Regions from separate parts of the Streptomyces sp. NPDC046831 genome, predicted to be linked through region 2. Evidence: riboswitches for the same ligand, from Rfam matches in the RefSeq annotation. Region 2 holds a riboswitch; the other holds the start of a gene.
The links. Region 2 has a riboswitch for cobalamin ahead of ABZ920_RS28580 (HoxN/HupN/NixA family nickel/cobalt transporter). Riboswitches for the same ligand answer to the same signal wherever they lie in the genome.

Region 1: another riboswitch for cobalamin. It lies ahead of ABZ920_RS02615 (CbtB domain-containing protein); the one in region 2 lies ahead of ABZ920_RS28580 (HoxN/HupN/NixA family nickel/cobalt transporter).

Annotation. Positions count from the first base shown of each region.
Region 1 is NZ_JBEYXZ010000002.1:146,137-160,115, reverse strand. Features, by position in the region: gene chrA (chromate efflux transporter) at 1-402, opposite strand, end outside; gene ABZ920_RS02635 (Chromate resistance protein ChrB) at 704-1,216, shown strand; gene ABZ920_RS02630 (chromate resistance protein ChrB domain-containing protein) at 1,213-1,647, shown strand; gene ABZ920_RS02625 (hypothetical protein) at 1,685-2,053, shown strand; gene ABZ920_RS02620 (CbtA family protein) at 2,240-3,010, opposite strand; gene ABZ920_RS02615 (CbtB domain-containing protein) at 3,035-3,256, opposite strand; cobalamin riboswitch at 3,293-3,446, opposite strand; gene ABZ920_RS02610 (histidine phosphatase family protein) at 3,531-4,115, shown strand; gene ABZ920_RS02605 (hypothetical protein) at 4,235-4,408, opposite strand; gene ABZ920_RS02600 (DUF1259 domain-containing protein) at 4,592-5,596, opposite strand; partial or broken gene ABZ920_RS02595 (IS5 family transposase) at 6,356-6,934, shown strand; partial or broken gene ABZ920_RS02590 (pyridoxal-5'-phosphate-dependent protein subunit beta) at 6,996-7,142, opposite strand; gene ABZ920_RS02585 (DUF2267 domain-containing protein) at 7,294-7,674, shown strand; gene ABZ920_RS02580 (LysR family transcriptional regulator) at 7,806-8,696, opposite strand; gene ABZ920_RS02575 (MFS transporter) at 8,963-10,150, shown strand; gene ABZ920_RS02570 (aldo/keto reductase) at 10,251-11,096, shown strand; gene ABZ920_RS02565 (NAD(P)H-dependent oxidoreductase) at 11,119-11,730, shown strand; gene ABZ920_RS02560 (LLM class oxidoreductase) at 11,780-12,838, opposite strand; gene ABZ920_RS02555 (thioredoxin domain-containing protein) at 13,175-13,765, opposite strand; gene ABZ920_RS02550 (glycosyltransferase family 4 protein) at 13,837-13,979, opposite strand, start outside.
Region 2 is NZ_JBEYXZ010000049.1:27,138-41,116, reverse strand. Features, by position in the region: gene ABZ920_RS28590 (glycoside hydrolase family 13 protein) at 164-1,837, opposite strand; gene ABZ920_RS28585 (metalloregulator ArsR/SmtB family transcription factor) at 2,126-2,485, opposite strand; cobalamin riboswitch at 2,566-2,773, shown strand; gene ABZ920_RS28580 (HoxN/HupN/NixA family nickel/cobalt transporter) at 2,804-3,904, shown strand; gene ABZ920_RS28575 (hypothetical protein) at 4,273-5,067, shown strand; gene ABZ920_RS28570 (GAF and ANTAR domain-containing protein) at 5,536-6,336, opposite strand; gene ABZ920_RS28565 (GAF and ANTAR domain-containing protein) at 6,329-7,261, opposite strand; gene ABZ920_RS28560 (helix-turn-helix transcriptional regulator) at 7,471-8,814, opposite strand; gene ABZ920_RS28555 (hypothetical protein) at 8,991-9,158, shown strand; gene ABZ920_RS28550 (extracellular solute-binding protein) at 9,303-10,547, opposite strand; gene ABZ920_RS28545 (substrate-binding domain-containing protein) at 11,165-13,979, opposite strand, start outside.

The DNA.
Region 1 (13,979 bases), on a different contig from region 2:
GGTGATCGCGGCGGTCGTCCCGAAGCCGACGTACAGGGCGGACAGGGCCAGCAGCGCCAGTACGCCGGGCAGGACGAACAGGGTGCCGGCCGCCAGTCCGCCGCGGGTGCCGTTGAGCAGCCAGCCGATGTAGATGGCCAGCTGCTGGGCTTCGGGGCCGGGCAGCAGCATGCAGTAGGACAGGGCGTGGTTGAAGCGTTGCTGCCCGATCCAGCGTTTGTCCTCGACCAGGGTGCGCTGCATGACCGCGATCTGCCCGGCCGGGCCGCCGAAGGTCTGCAGCGAGATCGTGAACCATGCCCTGACCGCCTGCCGGAACGGTATGAGATCACCGGCCGCGTCCTCCGCGGGGGCCGGGGCTGCCCGGGGCGGGGACGGCGGGGTGTGGTCGGGGGCGGTCACTGGCGGTGTTCTCCGTCCGTGAGGGTTACAGGCGGGTTCGTCGTCCGGGGAGGGCGGATCGGGCGGTGCCGGGTGTTGGTGTGTCGGCGAACGCCCGGCACCCGTCCGCCCGATGATGTAACCGTGGTTACATCATCATGGAGGCTCAGGAAGGGAGCCCGGAAGCGATGAACGTGAACACTTCGTTGCGGCTGCTGGCTGCGGCCGGGGCAGCGCTGCTGGTCGGCCCCTGCGGGTCAGGCACCGGAGGCGGAAGCACCGGAGCACCGGAGGCCGCCCCCGGCATGCGGAATGTGCAGGGATGACCGGCCAGGACCGCCCGGAGCCCTCCGCCGGCGGGCCGGGGCGGTGGGTGCTGCTGTCCTACCGGCTTCCGCGCGAGCCCTCCACACCGCGCATCACCATCTGGCGCAAGCTCAAGCGGCTCGGCGTCGCCCAGATCAGTGACGGCCTGATCGCTCTCCCGGCCGACGCCCGCACCCGCGAACACCTGGAGTGGACCGCCGAGGAGATCACCGACTTCGGCGGCACCGCCACCGTGTGGATCGCCCACCCCGCCAGCACCGAGGAGGAGCGCCGTCTCGCCCGCACCATGGCCGACGCCCGCACCGCCGAATACCAGCAGGTCCTGGCCCAAGCCGAACAAACCCGCGCCCTCGGCGCCGAGGAACGGCAGCGAATAGTGCGCAAACTCCGCGCCGAACTGCGGCGTATCCACCGCCGCGACTACTTCCCCCCACCCGTCCGGCGTGCCGCCGAGGCCGCCGTGGCCGCCCTGCACCCCGCCAACGACCCGACCGAGGAGAGCGCATGAAGTGGGCCACCCGCGCCGGCATCCACATTGACCGCGCCGCCTGCGCCTGGCTGATCCGCCGCTTCATCGACCCCGACGCCGTCTTCGTCTTCGTCACCGACCCGGCCCAGGTCCCGGCCGACGCCACGCCCTTCGATATGCGCGGAGTCGATCTCGGCCACCACCACGGCGACTGCAGCTTCGAGACCATCCTGCGCCGCTACGAACTCACTGGCGACGCCGCCCTGCAGCGCATCGCCGAGATCGTCCACGAAGCCGACCTCGACGACGAACGCTTCGACGCCCCCGAAGCCCCCGGACTCGACGTCGTCCTGCGTGGCCTGTCCATGATCGGCGACGACGAGCACACCATCACCGTCACCCGCCCCGTCTTCGACGGCCTGTACGAGTACTACCAGCGGGCCACCCTCCTGGGCCGCGAACCCGCCTGACCCACCCGCCCGGCCCCCCGGAAAGGACCCCACCGCCGTGATCTCCTGGAGTCAGATCCTCTACGGTGCCGCCCTGTCCGCACTCCTGACCGCCGTACTCCTCGCCTTCGCCGCCCGCCCCCGGCGCCTCGCCGTCATCACAGCCGGCGCACTTGCCGCAGCAGCCGGGCCCATCGCCTGGAACGCCATCCTGCGCGCCGCCCACGGGGAGGAGTTCTTCACCGACGCACCCCTGGCCGTCTTCCCCGTCAGTTGGCAGGACACCGGCTCCGGCGTCTTCGCCCTCGCCACCGGCGCCATGGCCCTGGGCCTCGGCCCGCTCTGCAACGAACCCGCCCACCGCACCGCCACCTGTGCGCTGCTCGCGGGCCTGGCCGCCCTCGTCGTCGACGTCTACCTGTACTGACCCCAGCAACCTGCCGCGCACGGACAAGCCACCGGCCCAACCTCGGGTGCGCCGGCCGCCAGTCTTCGTGTTCCTCGTCCTCGATGGCGTCCGGGTCCAGGAAGGGACGCAGGCCCTGGCCGGGTCCGCTGGCCTTGATGTTGAACAGGTAGCGGCCCAGGAAGTTGATGTGCCGGTAGGACGTGCTCACTGCGGCACGGGGGCCTTGCGTGTGCCACTGCTCTGTTCACCGGCACCGGCCCTCGAGGGAGCCAGTACCCGTTCGGCGAGAGCTCCGAAGACCAGCCCGAAGGCAGTCCACAAAGTCACCTGGACGGCCAGCGCGGCCAGCCGGAACTCCCACAGCACGGCGGCCGGGAAGTGCTCCGGGACCTTGCTGAAGGACGGCAGGAACGCGTACGCGAGCCCGACGGCCAGGACGAAGAACGCGCCCGCGGCGACCGTTGCGTTCCAGTTGCCCAGCCGTGGCGCCAGGCGCTTGCCCAGGATCACCGCGCCGACAGTGAGCAGCACCCCGAGCACCATCATCAGCAAGTACGAAGTGGTGCGCTGGCCGATCGTGTCGGGGTCACCGACCGCGGGCGGGTTGGCCGGGTACTTCAGGAACGGTACGACGTACAGGGCGATCAGGCCGAAGGCCGCGAGGAGCAGTGCGCTCGCACGCGGCCCGAAGCGCCCGATACGGCCCAGCGCGAAGCAGTAGGCGAGGGCGGCGATGCCGCCGAAGGCGACACCGTAGACGAGGACACCGGTCGACAGGCCGGCGGTGGACTGCATGGTGCGGCTGACGACTTCCACGCCGTGTTCGTGTTCGTGGGCGTGTGCTTCCTCATGGGCGATGGCCGCGTCGACGCTCGGCTCGCCCAGGAAGTAGGAGACGAGGAGCGCGAGCATGCCCGCGGCGAGGCCCGCGAGCATGCCGCGCACGAGAAGTGTGCGGACGGTTGCCGAGTTCATGGGCTCGTGCGTTCCCTGCTGCCGTCAGTGGCAGGGGAAACCGAGCAGGTGGCGGGCGTCGTGCACCCATTCGTGGACGTCCTCTCCGCTCATCACGGAGGTGGCGCTCTGCTCGACCCCGACGAAGTAGAGCAGGACCAGCGTCAGGATGCCGAAGAAGACCGCCCAGGGCGCGATGGCGCCGATCGGCAGTTTGGCGGGTACGGCGGTGGGTGTGGTGGTCGGCTGAGCGACAGACTGCGCCATGGCAGGCCCTCCTGGGGAACTCGCGTCCCGTCTCGGTGGTGCACAGGACGACGGGGCGGGTCTGACTTGCGCGGCCCGCACCAGGGGTGCGAACCGGGCTTACAGTGGCGCGACCGTGCCGGAATCCCACCGGCTTCCGCGAATCCGTCGTCGATATCGACGAGAAGGTACCGCGCGGGGAGCAGCCGGCCAAGGGCGCGTGGAAGCACGACATTGAGGCACGGGGCTGTGAAGTCCACGAGACAGCAGCGATGTTGGAGGCCAGGGCGGACGTATGACGAGCCGAGTGACGTTGATCTCACCAGCCATCAGCGCGGCGCTGCGGGAGGCCCGCTTCGACGACGGGTGCCCGCTGGACGCCTCCGGCCTGAAGCTCGCACGGGCATCGGCTGAGGCCCTTCCCCCGGTGGACCGTGCCTGGGTCGCTCCAGCGGTGCGCTGTCGTGAAACGGCGAAGGCCCTCGATCTGGACGCGACTGTCGTACCCGAGCTGGCCGGGCTGGATGTAGGTCGCTGGCGTGGCGCGACCCTGGCCGAGGTGAGCACGCAGGAGCCGGCGGCAGTGGGCGAGTGGCTGGCGGATCCGGACTCGGCACCGCATGGCGGAGAGTCGGTACGGCACTTCTGCGACCGGATCGCTGCGTGGCTGGAGTCGGCCGCGGAGCCGGCGGGGCGTGGTGTGGCAGTGGTGGAGCCGGACGTGGTGCGGGCTGTGGGGGTGCGAGTGCTCGGCGCCCCAGAGTCGGCATTCTGGCGGATCGACGTTCCGCCCCTGTCCACAACAGAGCTCAGCGGGCGTGTGGGGCGCTGGAACATTCGGCTCGGGCAGCCTCTCAGGCGGCCGACCGCATCGCCCTGAAAAGGTCCTGCGGCCATATAAAGCCGCCGCTCACAGCCTCGAAGCCTCGATCACACCGACCACCTGCAGCACGGAGCCGACCCGCACGCCGCCCTCGCGCACCACAGCGTCGCGGTGCTTCAGTACAGGTAGACGTCGACGAGCAGGGCCGCGACGGCGGCCAAGGGCGCATAGCGGATGCTGGTGCGGGTCGGCTGTGCGACAAGCGGACCGAGCCCGTAGCCGAGGGAGGCAACGGCGAGGGTGAAGGCGCCGGAGCCGGTGTCCTGCCAGCTGACGGGAAAGACGATCACGGGTGCGTCGAAGAACTGGTCTCCATGGGCCGCGCGCAGGATCGCGTTCCAGTACAGGGGGCCGACCGCCGCGGCCAGCGCACCGGTCGCGACGACGGCACGGCTGCGGCCACGGGGGAAGGGCGACGAGGACGGCTGCGACGACGGCCGACAGCACGGCGCCGTAGACGATCTGGCCCCCGATCACGGCATGGGGGCCAGCGCGGTCGCGTCCAGGGCCGGCCGGAGTGCCTTGGCCAGGGTGACGCCGTCGCAGGTGGCCCAGAAGTGCATGTAGAAAAGGCGCGGCTGGTCGTTCAGGGTGTGGTTGTGCAGTTCGACGATGTCGATGCCTCCCTTGCGCAGCGCGCGGATGACCTTCTGCACCTCGGAGGCGGTCATCACAAAGTCGCCGTTGATGGCCGCCCTGTCGCCCCCCAGCGGCTGGAAGTTGGCGGCGGTGGTGATGCCGAGCGCGGGCGGCAGCACGTGCATGCCGTCGGTGATGGTGTCCCTGCGAGGGATGGAGAACTTGTAGATGCCGCCGTCCGCGGTGCCCTTGCGGCCGAGCGCCTTGTCGACCCCGGCGGTGTCCAGGCCGATGGGCGGCTGGGTGGCCGGAGACGGCGAGGAGGGCGGGATGGCAGTGGCGGCCAGCGCGGACTTCAGGCCCTTGGCCAAAGTGACCGGGTCGCCCATGGCATGGACGTGTGTCCACCAGATCGCCGGGGACTGCTGCAGCAGGTGCTTGTGCAGCGCGGTCTGCTCGATCCCGGCGGCCTGCAGCGCGCCGGTGACCCGGGGCAGCTCGTCCTCGGTGACGACCAGGTCGCCCATGAGCATGGTCCCGTCGCGGTACTTGGCGAAGGCCGCGTAGCCACCGAGCGCGAGGCCCGGCTGGACGGCGACACCCCGGGTCGTGACCTTGAGGTCCTTGCGGGGCAGCGAAACACGGTAGACGGTGCCCTTCATCAGGGTGCCGGTGCGACCGAGAGCGTCGGCGAGCGGCTTCCAGCCAGCTGTCGTGGTCTGCACGGGCTGCTGCGCCTGGCCGTGGATGGCGGTCGGCGCCGCGTCCGTCTGCGTACCGCCCCCCGCAGGGCCGTCTGCCGTCGCGGTGCCGCAGCCCGCCAGCAGGCCGGAGCCGACTATCAGAAGGCACGCGGCCGCTGCTCCTGCGGCCGGCTTCAGGTGTGAACGGGGTGACATGGCCACTCCTCGTCGAGTTTGTCGTCGATGGCGCCTGTGTGGCCAGACAAACCGCCGCCGACCAAGCTGGCATGAAGAGCGCCTCCAACCGGTGCGCACGGCGCGGTCCTTGGCTGCGCACTTCTCGAAAGATCTCGCCGTCCCTGATCATCCGCTTGAGAGTGAAGTAGCCGTAGACCCACAGCCGGTCTCGCGTCTCGGACGGGATCTTCGCGGGGCGTCCATCGGCCAGGACGCCGGGATCCGGATCGTCGTCTTCGTACCACTCATCCGCGGACACCGCGGCCGTGTCGTCATCGCCCTCGTACTGCACCGGCCAGCCGCCAGCCGACTCGGAGGCGGCCCATGGAGCGGCCTGCGGTACCGGAGCGTCACCGAACAGCCAGTCATCGTCCGCCTCATCCAGCGGCTCCCCGTAATGAGGGCACACGTGCTTCATCCTCAGACTCCTTATTTTTTCGGTGCCCTCTCTTATGTAGAAACCAGTCTTCATCCCACGCGAAATGCCGAACGAAATTTAGCGACGCGACGAAAACGCTTTTGACGTGCACAAATGACCTTCGACGGCGGTCCCTGCGCCCCGGGATGCACGCGCGGCGCCCAGCCGGAGCATGCGGGGGTCTCCCGCAGGGCCGACGCTCGCGGCGGCAGGAGCACTACCAAGGCCGTCTCCCGGACGTCAGAGATTCGACAAGGTGTTCCATTGGCGGGGCGCCGGCGGCGATCCCTCCGACGAGCGGTACGTCGACCGGTTTCAACTGGGCCGTCTCGGTCGACTCCACGATCGTGCGTGCGGGCCCACCAGCACGCGGCCGGAGCCCGCAAAAAAGGGCCCCGGCCGGCGAACCCGGCGACCACGCCATCGGCCGCTCCCGCGGCGGACTGACCACAAATCTCCACCTCGCCGCCGATGCCCGCTGCCGGCCCCTCGCGTTCGTTCTCACCGCAGGCCAGGCCGGTGATGCGCCTGCCTTCACCGAGGTCATGGCCCGCCTCCGCGTTCCCCGTCGGCGAGGCCGACCTCGCACCAGGCCGGACTTGGTCCTGGCCGACAAGGCGTACTCCTCCCGCGCGATCCGCGAGCACCTGCGCAAACGCAGCATCCGGGCCGTGATCCCCGTCCCCGCAGACCAGCGCAGCCACCGGCTCCGTCGGGGCAGCCGAGGCGGCAGGCCACCAGCCTTCGACCGCGAGACCTTCAAGCAGCGCAACACCGTCGAGCGGTGCGTCAACCGCCTGAAGCAGTGGCGAGGCATCGCCACCCGCTACGAGAAGACCGCCACCATCTACCTGGCCGGACTCGACATCGCGGGCATCTTCCTCTCGTCCGCCCGATGATCCAAACGAAACTGCCTAGTCGTCCTCGCGCCCGCGGGGCCACCCGCTCGCGCCTGGCCTACTGCCAGCCCCGTGCCGGGTGCGGCTCCCTCACGATGTGGACCTCGGCACCGTAGGCCCGCAGCAGTCCGGCGACCTAGGGTTCCATCCCCGGGGCGGTGACCACCGACACCGGATGCCCGAACGCCACGCCGGCCAGCACCAGCCCGCCGGGCCCTGCGCACCACGGGGTACGGAGGCGGCAGGCTGCGGGTGGCCGTGGCACCGCCGTCCGTGCGCGGGCGCGGGCCGGGGCGGCGTGGGAGGCTGGCAGGGGGTCGCGCCGTTCGTCGCAACACAGCAGCGAAGGAGGACGACGCATGGATGAGCAGGAATTCGTCCGAACCGTCGCCGAGCGCACCGGACTGAGCCGCCAGGAGGCGGCGGACCTGACCTGGGCCACGCTCGAGACGCTGGCCCACAGGCTGAGCCCGGGGGAGGCCAGGGACCTGATCACCGAACTCCCCGAGGGCCTCGCGGAGGCGGTGCGCCGGGGGGCCACGGACCGCATCGAGCGCTTCGGCCACTCCGACAGCGTGCGGCGCGTGGCCGAACGCACCATGCTCAAGGAGGAGGAAGCCGACCGGGGTGTGCGGGCCGTACTGGCCGTGCTCCGGGAGGCGATCAGCGAGAAGGAGTTCAACGACCTGATGTCGCAGCTCGGGACGGACTTCTCCCAGGCCCTCGGATCCGCCGGGTGACCGTTCTCCGGCTCCGCCGACCGTGCCACGGCGGCAGCGGCCGCCGCTGCGGATGTCGCGGCCGGAGCGGGGCGGGCGCAGGGGGCCGGACACCACCGACGGGTGACGCCCCGGGCAGCGGGCCCGGGGCGTCACAGGGCGATGACGTGGAGGTCGACCAGGTCGAGCAGCGCCCCGAGGGCCGAGCTGGGCCGCCGGGTCGACGACGTGCCGAGATGCATGCTCCAGCGCAGCACGGTGCCGTGGACGTCCAGGACGTGCAGTCCGGGGGTGCGGGCGACGGCGAAGGCGGGCAGGAAGGCGATGCCCAGCCCGTGCCGGACCAGTGCCGCCCCCATGTCGATGTCGGGCACTTCCAGCGCCACCCGGCGTACGACGCCCGCCGCCGCGAACGCCCGGTCGACCACCTCGCGGTTGCCGTAGCCCGGCGGGAAGTCCACGAAGGGTTCCGCCGTGAGGTCCCCGAGTGCCACCTTCCCCCGCTGCGCGAGCGGGTGGCCGGCGCTCACCACCAGGACGAGCGGCACGGTGGCCAGCTCCCGTGCGTCGATCCCGGCAGGCTTGTGCTGGGGCAGCGACAGGAAGGCCACGTCCAGGTCCCCGCTGAGCAGCGCGTGCGCCAGTCCGGCCGAGCCGGTCGTCGCCAGCCGCAGCCGTACGTCGATCGCCGGATGCCGTGCGTGCAGCTGCCCGAGGAGCGCGGGCAGGTCCACCACCTCGACCGAGGCCATGGCGCCCACGTTCACCGTGCCGCGCAGCGTGTCCTGTGCGGCGCGCACGGCGTCCTGGGCGGCCTGGGCGGCGTGCAGGGTGGCCCGGGCCTCCGGCAGCAGCGCCGCGCCCGCCCCGGTGAGCCGGACCTGCTGCGAGGTGCGCTCGAACAGCGCGCAGCCGAGCTCGCGCTCCAGGGAGCGGATCGCAGCGGACACCCCCGACTGCACCACGTGCAGCCGACGGGCGGCACGCGTGAAACTCAGCTCCTCGGCGACCGCGATGAAGTGCTCCAGCTGACGTAGCTCCACCCGTGAAGTATCACTCGCATTGCTCGATCCCAGCAAAAACATTCGTTGGCACTGATCCTGGCTGGTGAGGAGGATGGAGGAGGCCATCCACTTCCGCCCGAGGAGGGGTACTCCTGCCCGCCCTACCGACGCCGCTGAGCCGTCCCGCAGCCGACGCTCCCGGCGATCCGACCCACCGGACCCCCGCACCCGCTCGCGCCGACCTGCCGCCCCCTGCCCCCACCCGGCGCCGTGCCTCGCACACGACCGGCTTCTGGTTCGTGGCGGTGGCCTTCACCGTGCTGATGGCCTTCGGCACCGCGCCGACCCCGCTGTGGCCGCTGTACGAGGCCCGGGACCACTTCGGCGCGATTACGGTCACGGTGGCCTACGCCTCGATGGTGGTGGGCGCGGCGGCCGCCTTCCTCGGCCTGGGCCACCTGTCGGACCGGCTCGGCCGGCGGCGCATCATCGTCCCGGCGCTGCTCGTCGGCATCGTCGCGTCGGTCGTGCTGATCCTGTGGCGGGACCTGCCGGGGCTGATCGCGGGCAGGATCCTGAACGGTGTCGGACTGGGGCTGATGGCCTCGACCGCGACGACGTACCTGCACGACCTCCACCACGAGGCCCGTCCGGAACGGACGGGTTCGGTGCTGCCCGGCATCGTGGCCACCGCCGCCAATCTCGGCGGCCTGGCCTCGGGGCCCCTGGTCGCCGGAGCCGTCGCCGAGTGGCTGCCCACGCCCCTGATCACCACCCAGGCGATCTTCACGCTCGCCATGGCAGTGTGCCTGGCGCTGGTGCTGTGCACCCCGGAGACCGTGGACCGGGAGCTGCCCGCGGCCGAACCGCCCACCCGGTTCGTCCTGTGCCCCGGCGGCCGGCGGACGTTCGGCGCGGCCGGCGCGCTGGGCGCCTTCGCCTTCGCGATCCTCGGCCTGATCTCCTCCCTCGGGGCGAGCGTGCTCCACGGCACCCTGCACACCGATTCGCACCTCGTGGTCGGCGTGGCGGCCTTCCTCATGTTCGGTTCCGCGGCGGCCGCGCAGCTGGTGCTGGGGCGTCTGCCGCTGCCCCGGGTCCTGACCGTGGGGGCAGTGGTCTTCCCGGTCGGCCTGGTCCTGTGCGCCGTGGCCCTCTACCGTCCGGCGCTCGGGCTCTACCTGGTCGCCGTGTCCCTGTCGGGGGCGGGCTCCGGGCTGCTGTTCAAGGGAGGCGTCGAACGGGCCGTGTCAGTGGCCGGGCCCGCCTCACGCGCGGGGGTCCTCGCCGTGTTCTTCGTCGTCGCCTACGTCGGAATGGGCCTGCCGTCCGTCCTGTTCAGCATCGCCCTGCGGCATTTCGCCGTGCAGACCGCGATGATCGGCTTCGCCGCGGTCCTCTCCTGCGGCGCCGTCGTGTCGGTCGCTTTCGCGTTGCGCGACCGCGCACCCGGTTCCGCCCAGTTCCCGGCGCGGTCCGCCGGCTCCTCCTGACCCCTGCGGCGCACGCGACACCGGTTGTCTGGGAGGCGCGGTCCTGGGCACTCGGTGCGCGTGCACGTGACACGGATCCGCGGCGGACGGGAGGCCCAAGATGTCTGCGGAATCGGCCGGAACGATCGCGCTCCCCTCCGGTGAGGAGATCGCGGCCCTCGGGCAGGGCACCTGGTACCTGGGCGAGGACCCGGCCCGGCGCGAGCAGGAGATCGCCGCGCTGCGGCTGGGCGTGGACCTCGGCATGACCGTCGTCGACACGGCGGAGATGTACGGCGACGGCGCAGCCGAGGAACTCGTCGGGGAGGCCCTCCGGGGACACCGGGAGGAAGTCTTCCTCGTCAGCAAGGTGCTGCCCGGCCACGCCGACCGGAGGGGCACCGTCGCCGCCTGCGAGGGCAGCCTGCGGCGGCTTCGTGCGGAACGGCTGGACCTCTACCTGCTGCACTGGCGGGGACGGTGGCCACTCGAGGAGACACTCGCGGGATTCACCGACCTGATGGAGGCGGACAAGATCCGTTACTGGGGCGTGAGCAATCTGGACGCCGCCGACATGGCCGAGCTGACCGCCCTCCCCGGCGGCGACGCCGTGGCCGTCGACCAGGTGCTGTACAACCTCTCCCGGCGCGGCATCGAGTGGGATCTGCTCCCGTGGTGCCGCGAGGCCGGGGTGACGGTCATGGCCTACTCTCCGATCGAGCAGGGACGGCTCCTGAAGGTCGGGGCACTGGGTGCCGTGGCCCGGGCCCTCGGAGCCACGCCGACCCAGGTGGCACTTGCCTGGGTGCTGGCACAGGGGGTGGCCGCGATCCCGCGTTCCGGATCACCCGACCATGTGCGGGAGAACCGCGGCGCGGTGGACCTCCACCTTCCCGCCGAGGCGCTCGCCGCCCTCGACGAGGCGTTCCCGCCGCCCAGCGGGCCCACGCCCCTGGAGATGCTCTGAAGGACCTGAAGGAGTTGTCGGGATGGCGCACTCCCCGCTCGTCGTCGGAATGGGGGGTTCGCTGCGCACTCCGTCGACCAGCCTCACCGCACTGCGCGTGGCGGTCGAGGGGGCGGCCGATGCGGGCGCCGACACCGTGGTGCTCGACCTCAAGCGGCTGAATCTCCCGTTCTACACGTCCGGGCACGGGATCCCTCCGTCCGCTCGCCGGCTTGCGGACACCGTTCAGGCCGCCGACGCCCTGCTGTGGAGCAGTCCGACGTACCACGGGTCGGTCAGCGGCGCGTTCAAGAACGCGGTGGACTGGCTCGCCCTCCTGGCCGACCACGACCCGCCCTACCTGAGCAACAAGCCCGTGGGGATGCTGACGACCGCCGGGGGAGTGCAGGGCCTGCAGGCGATCAACGCGATGGAGTTCATCGTGCGGTCGCTGCGCGGCTGGGCCGTGCCGCTGGTGTTCGCGGTCCCGCGGTCCTCCCGGCTCTTCGACGGCGACGGACGGCTCACCGACCAGGCGGTCGCGGACCAGTTGCGCGGCCTCGGCGCGGAGGTGACCAGGGCGGCCCTGCAGTTCCGGGCGGAGGGCACGTGCGACTACGCGCTGGAGCGGCTGTCCGGGGCCGTCCCGGACTGAGCCCGGCTCTGCCACGCAAGGGGCCCCGGGGGCTGTCCGTCCCTCCTCCTCAGGGCCCGGTCCGCTCCACGGGCGCTTCGGGGCGCACACCGCGCGCCCCGGAGCGCCCGGGCGGGAAGTGCGGCAGCACGTGCTCGGCCAGTTCGTCGATCACTTCGGCGACCGGACGGCGGCTGTGCTTGAAGTTGATCATGAGCTGGTCGATGCCGATGTCCTGCCAGGCCCGCATCATCGCCAGGAACGACACCCGTCCCACCGAGAAGCCCTGGTGGATGCGCCGGGGCAGGGCCAGCGGGTCCTCGGTCAGGTCGAGGTAGGTGGCCTGGGCGTACGGCTTGAAACCACCGCCGTCGCCCTCCGTCAGCTCCCGCCACCGCTGGATGTTCTCGGCCTGCTGCTGGAGCGGCGGGGTGTAGTAAAGCCAGCCGTCCATGTTGTCGGCGATCCACCGGACGTCCTGCCTGCCGCGTCCCGTCATCAGTACGGGGATCCGCTGGTACACCGGCTTGGGCAGCAGATCGGTGCCGTGCATCCGGCCGAGCGGCGACTCCACGCGCGGGAAACGGTGCTCGAGGACGACACGGAAGTACTCCAGCGACTGCCGGAACCGCTCGGCCCGGCTGCCCAGGTCCTGTCCGAGGGCCGGGAACTCCACGGGCCGGTCACCCGTGGCCACCCCGAGCAGGAGCCGTCCGCCTGACAGCTGGTCCACCGAGGCGGCCGCCTTGGCCGTGTGCAGTGGATGCCGCAGCGGCATGACGATGCTGGCGGTCCCCAGGGTGATCGAGGTGGTGCGGGCGGTGAGCAGCCCCAGGTACACCCACGGGTCGAAGACCTGCCCGGCGTCCCCGAAGCTCGGGTCCAGCAGCGGCACGTCACGGACCCACACCGAGGCGAAGCCGGCCCGTTCGGCCTGCTGGATCCGTTCGATGTGCCCGGCCAGGGACGGGACGGGCCCGTCGAAGCCCTCCAGGGGCGTGATGGCGCCCACGGTCATCCTGCCGCCGGGATACGCCCTGGCCATGGCCGCGTGCTCGGAGAACGGCCGCTGCGCCACGCCTTCGACGTCCACGGGTGCGTCGGCTGAGGGAACTGTCGGTTCTGTCATGCGATCCTCCGGCGAATCGGCCGTGTCCGGGTCCGCATCCGTGCGCTGCGCCATGCGCGTCGTTCCAGGGCCCGTGACGCCCGCCCAGGCGGCGGGTTCCCTTGCCGCCGAGGGCAGATCCGTGCCGGCCCGGCACTCCCGAACCCGCCTCGGCGATGTCGTGCGGCGCGTGCGCGATCGTGCCGCAGTGAGCGATCAGAAGCCCGCCGGGGGACGCGCGCGGTGTTCCCGGCCGTGCGCAGGCCCGTCACCGGCGGGGAGTTCCGGCCCGTCATGGCGCGGCCGTCGAGCGAGTTCCACGAGCTGGTGGAGCCGGTCCGCGGCTGCCCGGGCGCCTCATCCGCCGACACCGGCGCGGGCGGCACGGACCGCGGCAAGGATGGTCTGGGGGTTGGCCGGCACCGCGACCCCCTCGACCGCCACGGTCGGCGTCCCACCCACGCCCCGCTCGACGGCCACCGCCGTCACGTAGGCACTCCAGTCCAGGTAGACGCCCTGCCGGACGCACTCGGCGAACGAGCTGTCCGCCAGTCCCACCGCGCGGCCGAGCTCGACCAGTTCGTCGTCGGACAGACCCGGCCCGCCCTCGGGGGGCTGGTTGGCGAACAGCGCGTACAGGTACTCCATGAAATGGCCGCCGTCGGACGCGCAGCCCGAGGCCGCCGAGGAGCGGGAGGAGTACCGGGTGGTGGACAGGTCGTCGAGGAAACCCATCGGGTGGTAGACGAGACTGATCGCCTCCTCGGTCACCAGCTCGTCGAGGAGCGGCCCGCTCTTCCCTTCGAACTGCTTGCAGAACGGGCACAGGAAGTCGATGAAGGCGTCGACCTGTACCGGGCCGGTTCCGACGACGATGCCGTCCCCGGTCGGCGAGGCATGGGCCGGAACACGGGAGGGCGAGCTGATGCGGGGCGTCTGAGTACTCATGCCGGGTCCTCTGTCGTGAAGTCGATCCGGGCGCCGGGATGTCCGGCGCCGGACGAGTCGTTCCGATGTGATCAGTGGTGTAGTCGGCGCCCTGAGGCGGCCGTCGCCGGTTCGGTCCGGTGGCCGGCCACCAGGTGATAGAGCGCCTGGTACGCGCAGGCCATGTTCAGGGTGTCGAATCGTTGGCGTACTCGTTCCCGGCAGGCCCGCGGAG
Region 2 (13,979 bases):
GCCCCGCCGAGACTGCCCGCCTCGGGCCTGACCGCGCCGCCGCCGGTCCCGGGCCGGCCGCAGCTCGGCCTCACGCCGCCGGCGGACGGCGGCGCTCCCTCCGGCACGCCGCAGACCGCCGCGACACCCGCCCCGACGGTGGGATGAGCAGGCCCGGCCCGGCCTACGGCCCCAGCCAGGCCGTGGTGTCCGGCCCGAGCCGGCCGCCGTCGAGCGGGGCGCTGCTGAGCAGCACCTCGCCGGCCGGCAGCCGCACCGCCTCGCCGGACAGGTTGGTCACGCACCGCCAGCCGCTGTCGCGGGTGAACTGCAGGACGCCCGGCGGGGTGTCCTCCGCCCAGGTCAGCGTCTCCCCCTCCAGCAGCTTGCGGCGCAGCCTGAGGGCCGTGCGGTACAGCTCCAGCGTCGAACCCTCGACGCCGTCCTGCGCCTCGACGGCGTACGACGCGAACCGGGCCGGCTGCGGCAGCCAGGCCCCGCCCGCCCCGAAGCCGTACGACGGGCCCGTGGCCGTCCACGGCAACGGCACCCGGCAGCCGTCGCGGCCCTTGCGCACGTGCCCCGTCTGCTCCCAGATCGGGTCCTGCAGCACCTCCGTGGGCAGGTCGGCGACCTCCGGCAGGCCGAGTTCCTCGCCCTGGTAGACGTAGGCCGAGCCGGGCAGCGCCAGCATCAGCAGCGTCGCCGCCCGGGCCCGGCGCAGCCCGGCCGCCTCGTCGACCGCCGGGGCCCGGCCGCCGGAGAGCAGCCAGGCGTTGTCGTCCGTGCCGGGCGGCAGCATCAGGCGGGAGGTGTGGCGGACCACGTCGTGGTTGGACAGCACCCAGGTGGCCGGCGCGCCGGCGGCCCGCGCCCCCGCCAGCGACTCCGTGATCACCGCGCGCAGCCCGTCGGCGTCCCAGCGGGTGTTCAGGTACTCGAAGTTGAAGGCCTGGCCGAGTTCGTCCGGACGGGCGTACAGGGCGCGCCGGTCACCCGGCACCCAGGCCTCGGCGACGGCCGTGCGGGGCGGGCTGTAGGCGTCGAAGATCTTGCGCCAGTCGCGGTAGATCTCGTGCACCTCGTCCCGGTCGTAGTACGGGTGGCTCCCGGGCGCCACGCGGAGCAGGGCGTCCTCGCCGGTGACGCCGACGTTGCCGACATCGCGCAGCGGCTCGTCGAGGTCCTTGGCGAGGGCGTGCGCCACGTCGACGCGGAAGCCGTCGACCCCGCGGTCGGACCAGAACCGGAGCGTGGTGCGGAAGTCCGCGCGCACCTCCTCGTTCCCCCAGTTGAAGTCCGGCTGCTGCGGGGCGAACAGGTGCAGGTACCACTGGCCGTCCGGCACGCGCTGCCAGGCGGTGCCGCCGAAGACGGACTGCCAGTCGGTGGGCGGGAGCTCGCCGTGCGCCCCGCGTCCGTCGCGGAAGACGTACCGGTCACGGGCGGGCGAGCCGGGGCCGGCGAGCAGCGCCTCCTGGAACCAGGGGTGCCGGTCGGAGGAGTGGTTGGGCACCACGTCGACGATGACCTTCAGGCTCAGCCGGTGCGCCTCGGCGACCATGGCGTCGAAGTCGTCGAGCGTGCCCAGGCGGGGGTCCACGTCGCGGTGGTCGGCGACGTCGTAGCCGCCGTCGGCCAGCTCGGAGGGGTAGAAGGGGCTGAGCCACAGGGCGTCGACGCCGAGGGCGGCCAGGTGGGTCAGTCGCTGGGTGACGCCCCGGACGTCGCCGAGCCCGTCGCCGTCCGCGTCGGCGAAGCTGCGGGGGTAGACCTGGTAGACGACGGCCTGCCGCCACCAGTCCGGGTTCCTGGACGACAGGTCGGGTGTCGACTCGTGCGAGGTGCGGACAGTCACGCGGCCTCCTCTGCGGCGGGTGACGGCTTCCGGCAGAAAGCACAACAATGACAAACCTGTCCACTTCGCCGGAATGTGAACACATTCCGCTCCGCCAGACCGAATGAGCGCCGGGCGCACGCCCGCCGGCCGTGCGCCCACCGGCAGCCGCCCCGGAAGGGGACACGCACTGCACCGGCCGCCCGCCCGGCCTTCGATCAGCGCCGCGAGCGGCCGATGTCCGCCCCGCACGGGACAGCACGGCCCGCCCCGCAGGGGGCCGCTCCGCGCCGGCCGCGCGCCCGCCCGTCAGCCGCCGTCCGCCACGCAGTGGGCCAGCAGGGCCCGCACGTCCGGGTCGACCACCCGGTAGCGCACCACGCGCCCCTCCTTCTCGCCCGACACGACCCCCGCCGCCCGCAGCAGCCGCAGGGCCTGGGAGACGGCCGGGTCGTTCATGCCGGTGGCGATCGCGAGGTCGGACACGGCCAGCGGCCCCGTGCGGTGCAGGGCCAGCAGGAGAGCGAGCCGCTTGGGGTCGCTGAGCAGGGAGAAGCGGTCGGCCCAGGAGCGGACGTGCCCGGCGTCGCCGATGGCGGCGACGGCGTCGCACACCCGGTGGCCGTCGATCGTGCGGCGGTCTGCGCGGTCCGCGGGGACGAGATGCATACCGTCATCCTCGCAGGCGCCCGGATGTGATCTTCCATACCTGCGCAGGTATGCAGCTATGCAGGGAACCGCTCGCGGCCCTACGGTGGGCGGGCCGTGGTGTTCGGGAAGCCGGTGACGGCCCGTCAGGGCCCATGCCGGAGCGGCCCTCGCCACTGTGATCAGGGAGTTTCCGGTCCACGTCCCTCCCCGGGGGACAGCCACTGGCCGTCGCGAGACGGCCGGGAAGGCGGGCCGGCGACGCGAGACCTGTAAGCCAGGAGACCGGCCACGGCAGCTCACGAAGTGATCCACGAGGTGCTGGAGCGTGATGACCGGATGACCCTGCCCGACCCTGCCCGGAAGCCGGCGGACTTCGCCTGGCGGCGTGAGGACACCCTCAGGACCGCCGGCCTGATGGCGGCGATAGCCGCACTGCACGTCGTCGCCTTCGGGATCCTCTTCCTCCTCGTCGTACCCGGCCACTACGAGGTGGGTTCCAAGGCCTTCGGCATCGGCCTCGGCGTCACCGCCTACACCCTCGGGGTGCGGCACGCCTTCGACGCCGACCACATCGCCGCGATCGACAACACCACCCGCAAGCTGATGGCCGACGGCAAGCGGCCGGTGCCGGTCGGCTTCTGGTTCGCCCTCGGCCACTCCAGCGTCGTCGTGGTGCTCGCCGTGATGATCGCCGGCGGCACCCGGCTGGCCGGGCGGGTGATGAGCGAGGACTCGCCCACGCACCAGCTGCTCGGTGTGATGGGGACGACGATCGCGGGCACGTTCCTCTACCTCATCGCCGCCCTGAACCTGGTCGCCCTGGCCGGCATCCTCAGGGTCTTCCGGTCGATGCGCGCCGGCACGTACGACGAGACGGAGCTGGAGCGGCACCTGGACTCCCGCGGGTTCGTCAACCGCTTCCTCGGGCGTCTGACCCGGTCGATCTCCCGTCCGGGCCAGATGTACCCGCTGGGCTTCCTCTTCGGCCTCGGTTTCGAGACGGCCACCGAGGTCACGCTGATGGTGATGGCGGGCTCGGGCGCGGCCGCCGGGCTGCCCTGGTACGCGATCCTGTGCCTGCCGCTGCTGTTCACCGCCGGCATGTGCCTGTTCGACACCCTCGACGGCACGTTCATGAACGTCGCCTACCACTGGGCCTTCTCGAACCCGGTCCGCAAGGTCTACTACAACCTCACCATCACCGGCCTGTCCATCGCCGTCGCCTTCTTCATCGGCACCATCGAGCTCGTCGGCGTCGTCCACGACAGGTTCGACCTGCGCGACGACGTGACCGGCTGGATCGCCGGGGTCGACCTCGACAGCGTCGGCTACGTCATCGTCGGCCTGTTCGTCGCGGTGTGGGCGGTGGCACTGGCGTACTGGAAGGTGGCGAAGGTGGAGCAGCGGTGGGCGGTGCGGGCGGCCGACACCCGCTAGTGCCGCGGCAGGCAACGTTCGCCCCGTCGCGACGCCCGGCACGCGCCCCCGTCCCCGAACCGGCCGAAAGCCCCGGTACACCCAGTACGAGGGCGTCCGGCCGGCACGCCGGGAGCACGCACCGGACGCCGCTCCTCGACGGGCGAACGCTGCCTGCCGCGGCATGCGCGCGGCCGTGCGCCTTGCGCCGGTCACGGAACCGGTGGCGGAGCCCGGCCGGGGGTCGGCCGGGGGCCGGGGATGTCGTCCGGTCGGGCGCCCGTCGGGCGCCGTTCCCCCGTCGGACGGCGCGGCGCGCTGGTGAGCGGGCCGCCTCGGTGGTGCCGTGTGAGGCGACCTGTTCCCCGGGCACCTCTGGAGGCACATCCGTGAGAGGCACATCCGTGGTCCGTCCCCCGGCCCGCGCCCTGAGCGTCCCCGTCCTCACCGCGGCCGTCCTGCTGACCGCGGCCGCCTGTTCGGCCGCGCCGGCCCCCGGGCCCCGCGTCGCCGCGTCGCCGTCGGGCGGCGGCCCGTCCCCGGCGGGCCGCCCGCCGAACGCCGCGCCCCCGCTCACGCAGGCCCAGGCACGGGCCGCGCTCATCACCGAGGCCGACCTCGGCGCGCCGTGGGCGCCGACGCAGGGCGCGGCGACCTGGCGGGACGGGCTGCTCAAGGCACGGACCGGCACCCCCGACTGCCAGCGCCTCCTCGACGTCCTCTACGCCGACGAGCTGCTCGGCACGCCGAAGGGCACGCACGCGGTGGCCGCCTTCGACCAGCCCGACACCGAGGCGCAGCTGCGCTACCAGGTCCTCGCGCTGCGCCCGGCCGACGTGGACCGCGTCCTGGCCTGGCTGGAGACGCTGCCCCGCACGTGCGCCAACTTCACGGCGACGACCACGCGCAACGGCGTGCAGGACGTGCAGGTCTTCGAGCAGACGCTGCCCCAGTTCGGGGACGCGTGCCGGGGCCTGGTGGTCAGGCTGACCGCCGACGACCCGGCCGAGGACGACCCGACCGCGCTCGTCCTGGACGTGGCCGCCGTACGCGTCGGCGACGACGCGATCACCGTCACCAACGGCGGTACCGGCGCCGTGTCGGCCGAGTCCACCCAGGGGGCGCTCCAGCGGGGCGTCGACCGCCTGGCAGCGGTGCACCGCCAGGGCCGCGCGAGCGCGTGAGTGCGATGCGGGGGGGGGCACGGACATCACGGCCGACTCCGTCGGTGCGCCCGAGCGCCGTCCGGCGGTGGCCGGGCAGCGAGCGAGTCACAGGAGTCACGCACGAGTACGGCCCGGGCGCGCGCGTACCGATCGGGAACGCCGGTCCCGGTCGGCCCGGCGCGCCATCGAACATGGCTCCGGGCGCACGCCGCCCGGCACAGCCCCGGACGCACGCCACCGAGCGACCCGGGCACACGCCGCCGAACACGACCCGGCGCGCACCGCCCGACACAGCCCCGGACGCGCACCGCCCCACACGGCCCCCACACGCGCCGCCCCACACAGTCCCGGACGCACGCCACCCGAACGGACCCGGCGCGCACGCCACCGGACACGACCCGGCGCACGCCACCGGACGCGGCTTCGGGCACGCGCCGCTCCCGCGGGCCCGCGTCCCGGTGCGGCGTCGCGCCCGCGGAAGCCCCCTCAGGTGTGTTCGGGGTGTTGCTGGAGCAGGCGGTCCAGGGTGAGGCGGCCCGCGGCCAGGTCGCGGGCGGCCGACGTCAGGGACCGGCCCTCCCGCTCGGCGAAGCGCCGCAGGAGCGTCAGCGCCTCGGTGAAGGGGATGCCGGCGTACTGGCCGACCAGCCCCTTGGCCAGTTCCACGGTCGCCTTCGCGGAGATCGCGGCCTGCAGGGACGTCAGCAGGTCGTGCTCGCGCGTCGGCTCGGTCGGCCAGTGGGCGAGCGCCAGGGCGGAGATGTCGCACAGGCCCTGCGCCACGGCCAGGTCGGCCGCGGGCAGGTCGGTGCCGGGCCGGCCGAGCAGGGTCAGCGCGCCGATCGCCCGGCCGTCGATGCGCAGCGGCACGGCGTGCACGCACGCGTACCCGGCCGCCAGCGCCCGCCGGGCGTAGCCGGGCCAGCGCGTCCCGGTGGCCAGGTCCGTCCCGGCGACCGGCAGCCCGGTGCGGCAGCAGTCGACGGAGGGGCCCTCGTGGCTCTCCGCCTGGAACAGGTCGAGGGCCGCGACGGGCTCCTCGGAGGAGGCCATCACGCGCAGGTCGCCGCGGGCGTCGGTCATCACCGCGCCCGCCGCGTCGACGGCCAGCAGGCCCACGCAGTACCCGCTGAGCCGGTCGAAGAGGTCCAGGGGGTCGAAGCGGTCGTCCAGCGTGTCGGCGAGGTCGACGAAGGCCCGCGTGAGCCGTTCCTCCCGGTTGGCCGCCACCTCCTCACGCCATGGTCCGTCGCGCCCCAGGGGACGCGTCTGGAAGTGCCTAGTCACGGTCGAACCTCTTCCTGTGCGTGATCACCTCGCGTGCCACGTCGAGGGCGGTGCGGCCCTCCACGAACGCGCAGGCGCGCAGCCGTGCCAGGGCCTCGTCCGCCGCGGCCCCGAGCTGGGCCATGATCATGCCGATGGCCTGGTAGACCTCGTCCTGATCCGTGGCGAGGCCGTTCAGCCAGGACTGCTGTCCCTGGGCCTCGTCGCCTTCCTCGCGCATCAGGGACATCAGGGCGAGGGTCATCACCCCGGCCACGTGCTGCGCGGTGTCGAGTTCCTGCCGGCCCAGTTCGCGCGGGACGTCGCCGTAGAGGTCGAGCGTGCCCACGCACACGGCGTCGTTGCCGAGCGGCAGGGAGTACACCGCCGCCACCCCCAGCTCGGCGGCCTGCTGGGCGAACACCGGCCAGCGCCGGGCGTCACGGCCGTTGGACAGGTCGCTGGCCAGCACGGGCGCGCCCAGCTCCGCGGCGTACAGGCAGGGCCCGTCCCCGAGGGTGGCCTGGACCGCGCCCATGCGGGCCGCCGCGTTGTCGCTGGCGCTGAGCTGCACGGGCATGCCGTCGGCGCGCAGCGAGACGCTCGCGCCCACCACCGGCAGCAGCTTGACCGCCAGGGTGCACAGCCGGCGCGGGACCTCCTCGGGCGGGACGCCCCGCACCCCTTCGGCGATCACGTCCACGAGGTCCCCCCGCACGGCCGCCGGGCCGTTCCCGGGGTCCGCCGCCGACTCGTCCCCGGGGTGCGGGGCGGAACCGTCCGCGGGGCCGGCCGGATCGTCCACGACGCCGGTGACCGGGTCGTCCGCCGGGATCCGCTCGCGCGCGGAGTCGCCGTCGCGGTCCGGGAGGTCGTCGCCGTCCCGGGGGTCCCGCCGGCGCGGGTCCTCGCCCCGGGCGCCGGAACCGTCGTCCCTCCGCTGCACGGCCACCGCCTCCTCACACCATCAGCGCCGCCATCGTCGTCCGCGGGCTGTCGCGGGCGGCCCGCACACGCGGGCCGACGGGCGCGGGGCGCCTCCTGCCCGCGGCGCGTTCATGACCACCCTTCGCGGGGGCACCGCCGACTACCCCGGGGCGGCGCGGCGAAACCGCCGCACGGGCGCCCACGGCGCATCCGCTTGGGGCCGGGGCGTCACAGCGGGGGCTGCGCCGGCGCCGGGCCCAGCGTCGTGGTGCCCGGGGCGGTGCGGTGCCCCAGCCCGGTGCGGTACGCGTCCAGCGCCGCCTCCACCCGGCCGGTGCGGCGGAAGAGGTCACCGAGGAGCCGGCACAGGTCCGCCAGGTCGCCGGCCGCGCCCGCCCGCTCCAGCAGGCTGAGCGCGCGGACGTAGTGCTCCTCGGCCGTGTCCGTGTCGCGGGCGTCCTCCGCGATGATCCCCAGCAGCCGGTGGGCGGCGGCCGCGTGCACGGCCCCGCGCTCGGGGGAGAGGTCGCCGAGCACGTCCCGCAGCAGGGCGGCCGCCTCCGCCGACTTGCCGCGCCGGTGCAGCACGTCGGCGAGCTCCACGGCGACCTGGCTCGTGTAGAGGGCGGCGCGCCGCTCGGCCAGCATGGCGCGTGCCGCGCGCAGCTCCTCCTCCGCGCGGTCCAGCTCGCCGTTCTGGGCGCACACGTAGCCGCGCATCCAGTGGCAGTTGGCGAGTTCGGTGCGCAGGCGCAGCCCGCGGTACAGCTCGGCGGCCTTGGCGAGCGAGGCGTCGGCCTCGGCGAGACGGCCCTCGGCGAGCAGGGTACGGGCGACGGAGCGGTGCATCCGGGCCACCAGCGCCGGGTCGCCCGCCTTCGGGGCGAGGGCCAGCGCGAACTCGGCCGCCTGGGCCGCCCGCGCCTGCGCGCCCATGTCCATGTACGGCCCGATGACGCTGGCGTACAGCAGGAGCAGGGCGTCCGGGTCGTGCAGGCCGCCGCGGTTGAGCTCGTCGAGGGCGGACTCCAGCAGGTAGACGGCGTAGCGCAGCTCACCGGCCAGGTAGTGGGAGACCGCACGGCCGCGCAGCGCGGGGACGCGGGCCGGCAGGGGCGCGTCGGCGAGGGCCCGCTCGGACCGCTCGAAGTACTCCCGGCCGGCGGCCAGCTCGCCCGTCTCCAGGGCGCACTCCCCGAGGCCGAGCAGTGCGGCGGCCCGGACGTCGGCGAGGTCGTGCGCCTCGCCCTCCTCCAGCAGCCGCGCGTACTCCTCGGCCGCCTTCTCGGCCTCTCCGGAGGCGAGGGTGCGCTGCGCCTCGGTCAGCCGCAACCGCAGGTCGGTGGCCAGGTGGGCCGGCCGCCCGGTGGCCAGCTCGTCGAAGGCGACCCCGAGCCGGCCCGCGAGATGGGTGAGCGCCTCGTCGGAGGGCCGCACCCGGCCGGCCTCGAGGGTGGAGATGTACGCGGGCGTGTACGCCGGCTCCGCCAACTGCCGCTGGGTCATGCCCTGTTCGCGGCGCAGCCGCTGCACCCTGCGCCCGATGGTCTCCGGGTCGTCCCGCTTCGCCATGCGCTTCATCATGCCAGTAAGCGCACGTACGGAAATCCTGTTCACCGACTTGCCGCCGCACGACCTCGAGTCGGCCAACTACCGCCTGCGCTCTTCACGTTCGGCCGTTCCACCCCTAGGTTGGTGAGCGCGTTAAACGTGCTTAATCCATCACTGTCGTTGCGAGGTCGGTTGCCGTGCCCGGACGTCCTGTCGCGCGCCCCGAACGCGTTCCCGCCCGGTACGTCAGGGGGTTCGGCGCGGCCGTCGTGGCCGTGGCCGCCCTGGTCACCGCCGGCCACGCGAGCCCGGCCCACGCGGCGGACAGGGCGGCACCGGCCCCCTACACGTCCCAGGACCGTTAGGGCCGGGCGCGACGGCAGTGCCTGCCGCGCACGGCCGGCCGCGGACGCCGGCCCGCCGCCTGCCGGCCGGCGGCGCGCGGCCGTCCCCGGCCGGGGCGCCACGCCGGCGTCCGGGCCCGGCACGCACCCTCACCCCGGCCGGTGTCAGTCGGGAAGCGCCCGGCGCAGGGCCTTGTCCAGGCGCCGGGCCAGTGTCGCGTCGTCCGGCGGGTCGTCGGCGAACAGGGCGCCCAGCTCCGCGGTGAAGGTCTGCGTGAAGGCGCCGTACAGCGGGGTGCGGGGCCGGGAGACCGCCTCGCGGAGCGCGCGCAGCAGGACGGCCCGGGCGTAGCGCGGGCGACCTGCGGCGTCACGGGGCATGCGGTCGGTGCTCTCGCCCGTGGGGGACGCGGGCGGCCCCGTCGGCGTCGACGCGTCCGTCACCGTGCACCGGACGTCGTTCCGTTCGTACGCCGACACCCGGGTCGCGGCGAAGCCCGCGTCCAGCAGGCAGCGCTCGCTCTGCGGACTGGTCAGGAACGTGACCAACTGGGTGGCCTTCTCAGCTCGTTGGGAGGACCGGGTCACGGCCAGGTTCTGCCCGCCGAGCACCGCGCGTCCGGGCAGCGGGGCCACGCCCAGCTGCTGCTCGGTGAAGGACTGGTGGAGCGTGCGGTAGGCGTAGGGCCAGTGCCGCAGGAAGGCCGTGCGGCCGCCGGCGAAGTCGCTGAGCGAGGCGGCCTCGTCGGAGTGGACGGCGTCGTCGAGCGTGTACGGACGCTCCGTGCGCCGGCGCAACTCGGCGATGCCGTCGGTCAGTTCCCCGACACCGGCCGTGTAGTGGCCCTGGTCGTCGGTGAGCGCGAAGTCGTCGATGACCGACGCGAACGCCTCGATCGCGTTGACCGTCCGGCCCTCGTACCCGGCGAGCTGCGTCGTCCAGGTCTTCTCGAACCCCGCCGGCCGGCGCTCGTCCAGCAGGTCCCCGAGGGCGCGCACGTCCTGCCAGCGGGCGCCGGGGGGCGGGTCGGGGCGCCGCACCCCCACGGCACGCAGGTGGTCGCGCCGGTAGTAGAGCAGCCCGACGTCGCTGTTGAACGGCACCGCGTACACCTTTCCCGCCCAGCGGGCCGTGCCGGCGACCGACGGGATGACGTCGCCGTCGACCGCCGTGTCCGGCAGCGGCCGGACGAGCCCGGCCTCGGCGAACTCGGGCACCCAGGTGACGTCCAGGTTGACCACGTCGTACTCGGCGCTGCCCGACTGCAGCGCCCCCAGCAGCTGGCTGCGCTGCTCGTCTGCGGAGCCGGGCAGCTCCACCAGCCGGGCGTGGTAGCGGGTGCCCTCCTTCTCCTGCTGCCGGTTCCAGGCGTCGATGAGCTGCTGGCGGATGCCGTTCTTGCCGGTCACGTCCCGGCCGCTGGCCACCACGATGTCGCCGAGCAGCTCGGCGGCGGGCGTCGCGGCCGGCCGCGGACCGCTCCCCGTGCAGGCCGCGGCCGCGAGCAGCGGCGTGAGCAGCAGGAGCGCGAGCCGCCGTGCGGCGGGCCTTCGGGCGGCGGACCGTCGTGGCGCGGATCGCCGTGGCGCGGGCCGCCGTCGTCCTCCGCCGTCGCCGCGTGCCCCGCCCTGCTCGCCGTCACCGCCCGGGCGACCGCCCCCGCCTTGGCGCCCGTCCCCGCGAGTCCCGGCTCGGACACCGCTCCCCGTTTGCGTGCCGCTCTCTGCTTGGGTGCCCCTCCCGGCCTGCGCGCCGCTCCCGGCCTGGGTGCCCCTCCCGGCCTGGGTGCCCCTCCCGGCCTGGGTGCCGAGCCCGTCCGCCGCGCCTCGGGGGCCGTTCCCGCTCTCGTGCCCTCCCCGCGTCCCCGGCATCCCGTGCCGCTCCCGCCGGCCCTGCGCACCGTTCGCGCCCTCCGCACCCTCGCCGTCCGTCCCGCCCCGCATGTCCGAGCGCATCAGCCCTCCCCGGCCCCGGCGCATCAGTCCTTCCCGACGCCGGCGCATCAGTCCTTCCCGCCCCCGGCGCATCAGTCCTCCCCCGTTCCGACCCGTGCGACCTCGTCGTGCAGGAGCGTGCCCAGGTCGTCACCCGCGTCCAGGCACCTGCCGCCGCTCGCCTCGGCGATCAGGGCGCCGGGCCGGCCCTGGTCGCAGGACCCGCCGACCAGGGAGACCATGTCCACCGGCACCCCGGCCCGCGCCGCCCTCCCCAGCACGTCCCGGAGGTTGTCGCCGGTCAGCCGGTTGTCGTCCTCGTCGTCGGTGACGTAGACGATCAGCTGCGGCCGTTCGTCGTCCCGGCCCCGGCCCGCCATGTCGGTCAGCGCGGCGAGCAGGGCCGCGTGCGGGTCGGCCTCGGCGTCGTGGACCCGGGCCCGGCCGTCGACCAGGCGCTCGGCGTCCTGGCGGCGGTGGCGGTCGAAGGGGAGCAGCACGTCGTACCGCCGGTCGCCCGAGGTGCCGTGCACCGCCCACACCCCGTACTCGTCCTGCTCGCCCAGTCCGCCGAGGGAGTGCTTCAGCAGGCCGGGGCCGCCGCTGGGGCCCTGCCACTGAGCGGTCATCGAACCGGAGCTGTCGAGGAGGTAGAGCACCCGGCCGGGGCCGTTGGCGCTGCGGTAGCGCTCGAGGGCCGTATCCAGCGCCGTCCGCTCGGCCGCGCCCGGCAGCGGACTGGGGTTGCGCAGGACGCCGACGCCGGGGTTCTCGGAGTCGAGCAGGGGGTGCCCGGCGCCCGTGGCGGACCGGAAGCCGGCCCGGCGGAAGGCGGCAAGGCCGTCCTCGCCGGTCAGCCACGTGTGGAAGCGGCCGACCGCCTCGTCCCGCGCGGCCGCGTCCCGGTCGCCGCCCTCCCAGCGCACCCGCACGAAGGCGGGCGTCAGGGCCGGCACGTCGGTCGGGTACTCGGCGGTCCGCGGCTCCCGTGTCGCCCGGGCGCAGCCGACACCGCTCTTCAGCAGGAACTCCGGCACGAGCGCGGCGGTGCGGAGGTCGGCGGCGGGGTCCTCGGGCAGCGCGCAGAGCAGGGCGGCGGACGTGGGGGCGGGCGGCCCGGCGGGGCGGATCCGCTGCTCGGCGCTGCGCGCGTCGGGCGTGCCGGGGCCGTAGAGGCCGACCGTCGCCAGCAGGGCGGAGCCGGTCAGCTCCGGATCGGGACGGCGCACCTCGGCGCTCCCGTTCCGCTTGCGCAGGTCGTCGACCAGCCGGGAGAGCGGGCGCCCGACGCGCTCGTCGAGCCCCGCCCCGGCGAGGTCCTGCGGGACGGCGAGCACGATCGGCGAGTACACGAACGGCGACGGGTAGGGCTGGAGTTCGGCGAACACGCGGTCGGACCGGTCCACGACGACCCGGTCCACGTCGGCCGTCGACGCGGGGATCCAGACGTCCGGCTGGGGGCCGATGTCCCGCTGCGGATCGGCGTCCTCGTCCAGCGGTTCCTGCCAGGCCCCGGTCTGCCGGCGCAGCGCGCCGACGGCGCCGGCCGCACCCGCGCTGTAGACGGTGATGCCGGTCCGGCGGCAGCCGTGCCCGGTGGTGTTCGTCCCGGAGGTGAGATAGGCGTCGGCGGCCGCGCGGACCGTCTCCTCCAGGTCCGGGTCGGTCAGCACGCGCAGCTCCAGCGGCGGGGCGCAGGAGTGGTCGTCGCCGAGGCGGAGGTACGCGTACGAGCCGAGGCCGACGGCGGCGAGCGTGAGCACCATCGCGACAACCACGGCGGCCCGGCCACCGAGCAGCCGGACGACGGAGCCGGCCCACTTCACCACCGTGCCGGCCAGGGCGCGGAGGCGGCCCAGGAGGGCGGTCACCGCACCCGGTGAGCCGGTGCCCGGCCGCGGTCCCCCGCCCGCTTCCCCGGTGCCGGACGGCGACGGTCCCCCGCCCGCATCGCCGGTGCCGGACGGCGACGGTACGGACGTCGGCACGGCGGGCTGCGTCCGAGCGGACGACGGCGACGGCGACGGCGACGGCGACGCGGACGGGTCCGGTCCGGGACCGGACGGCGGCGGCGCGGTGGACTCAGGTTCTGGGGAGGACGCCGAGGCCCCTGAGGACGCCGGGACTGTCGTGGACAGCGGGGCTGTCGTGGACTCCGGGAGCGTCGTGGACTCCGGGACCGTCGTGGACTTCCGAGCCGTCGTGGACTCCGGCGGTAGCGAGGACTCCGGTTCGCCGGGGGCCTGCCCCGGGGCCGAGGGCCGTGATGCGCCGGACGGCTCCGGTGCGGCGGGGGTGCCCGGTTGCTCCGAGTGCACCGGCGGCCCGTCCGTCCCCTCCCCGGCGGACGGCGGCACGGAGACCCTGTCGACGGCGGGCGGCGTCCCGGATCCTCCGTCGGGCGCCGAGGCGTGCGGAGGCGGGGACGGCTCACCGGACGCGGACGGCAGTGGAGGCGGCGGAGGCGGCGGGTCCGCCGCGGCGGACGCCGCGCCCGAGCCGGACGCCCCTGGCCCCACCGAGCCAGGCGCCCCCGGCCCCGCCGAGCCAGGCACACCGGGCGACGCCGAGCCAGGCACACCGGGCGACGCCGAGCCGGGCACACCGGGCGACGCCGAGCCGGGCACACCGGGCGACGCCGAGCCGGGCGACGACGTCCCCGGCGGAACGTTCCCCCGCCGCGCTTCGCCCCGCGCGGACAGCAGCACGTCCGTGCCCGGCTCGCCCGCGTGCTGCGGTTCCCACGCGTCCCCGAGCGTCGTGGTGAGGCCCGACGCGGCCATCCGGGCCCGCAGCCCGTCGAACAGCCGCAGCAGGGACACCTCACCGTCCACGTCGAGCAGTTCGACAAGTCCGGCGGTGAACGGCGTCGGCCCCTTCTCGCCGCCCGAGTCGATGAGCCGGTTG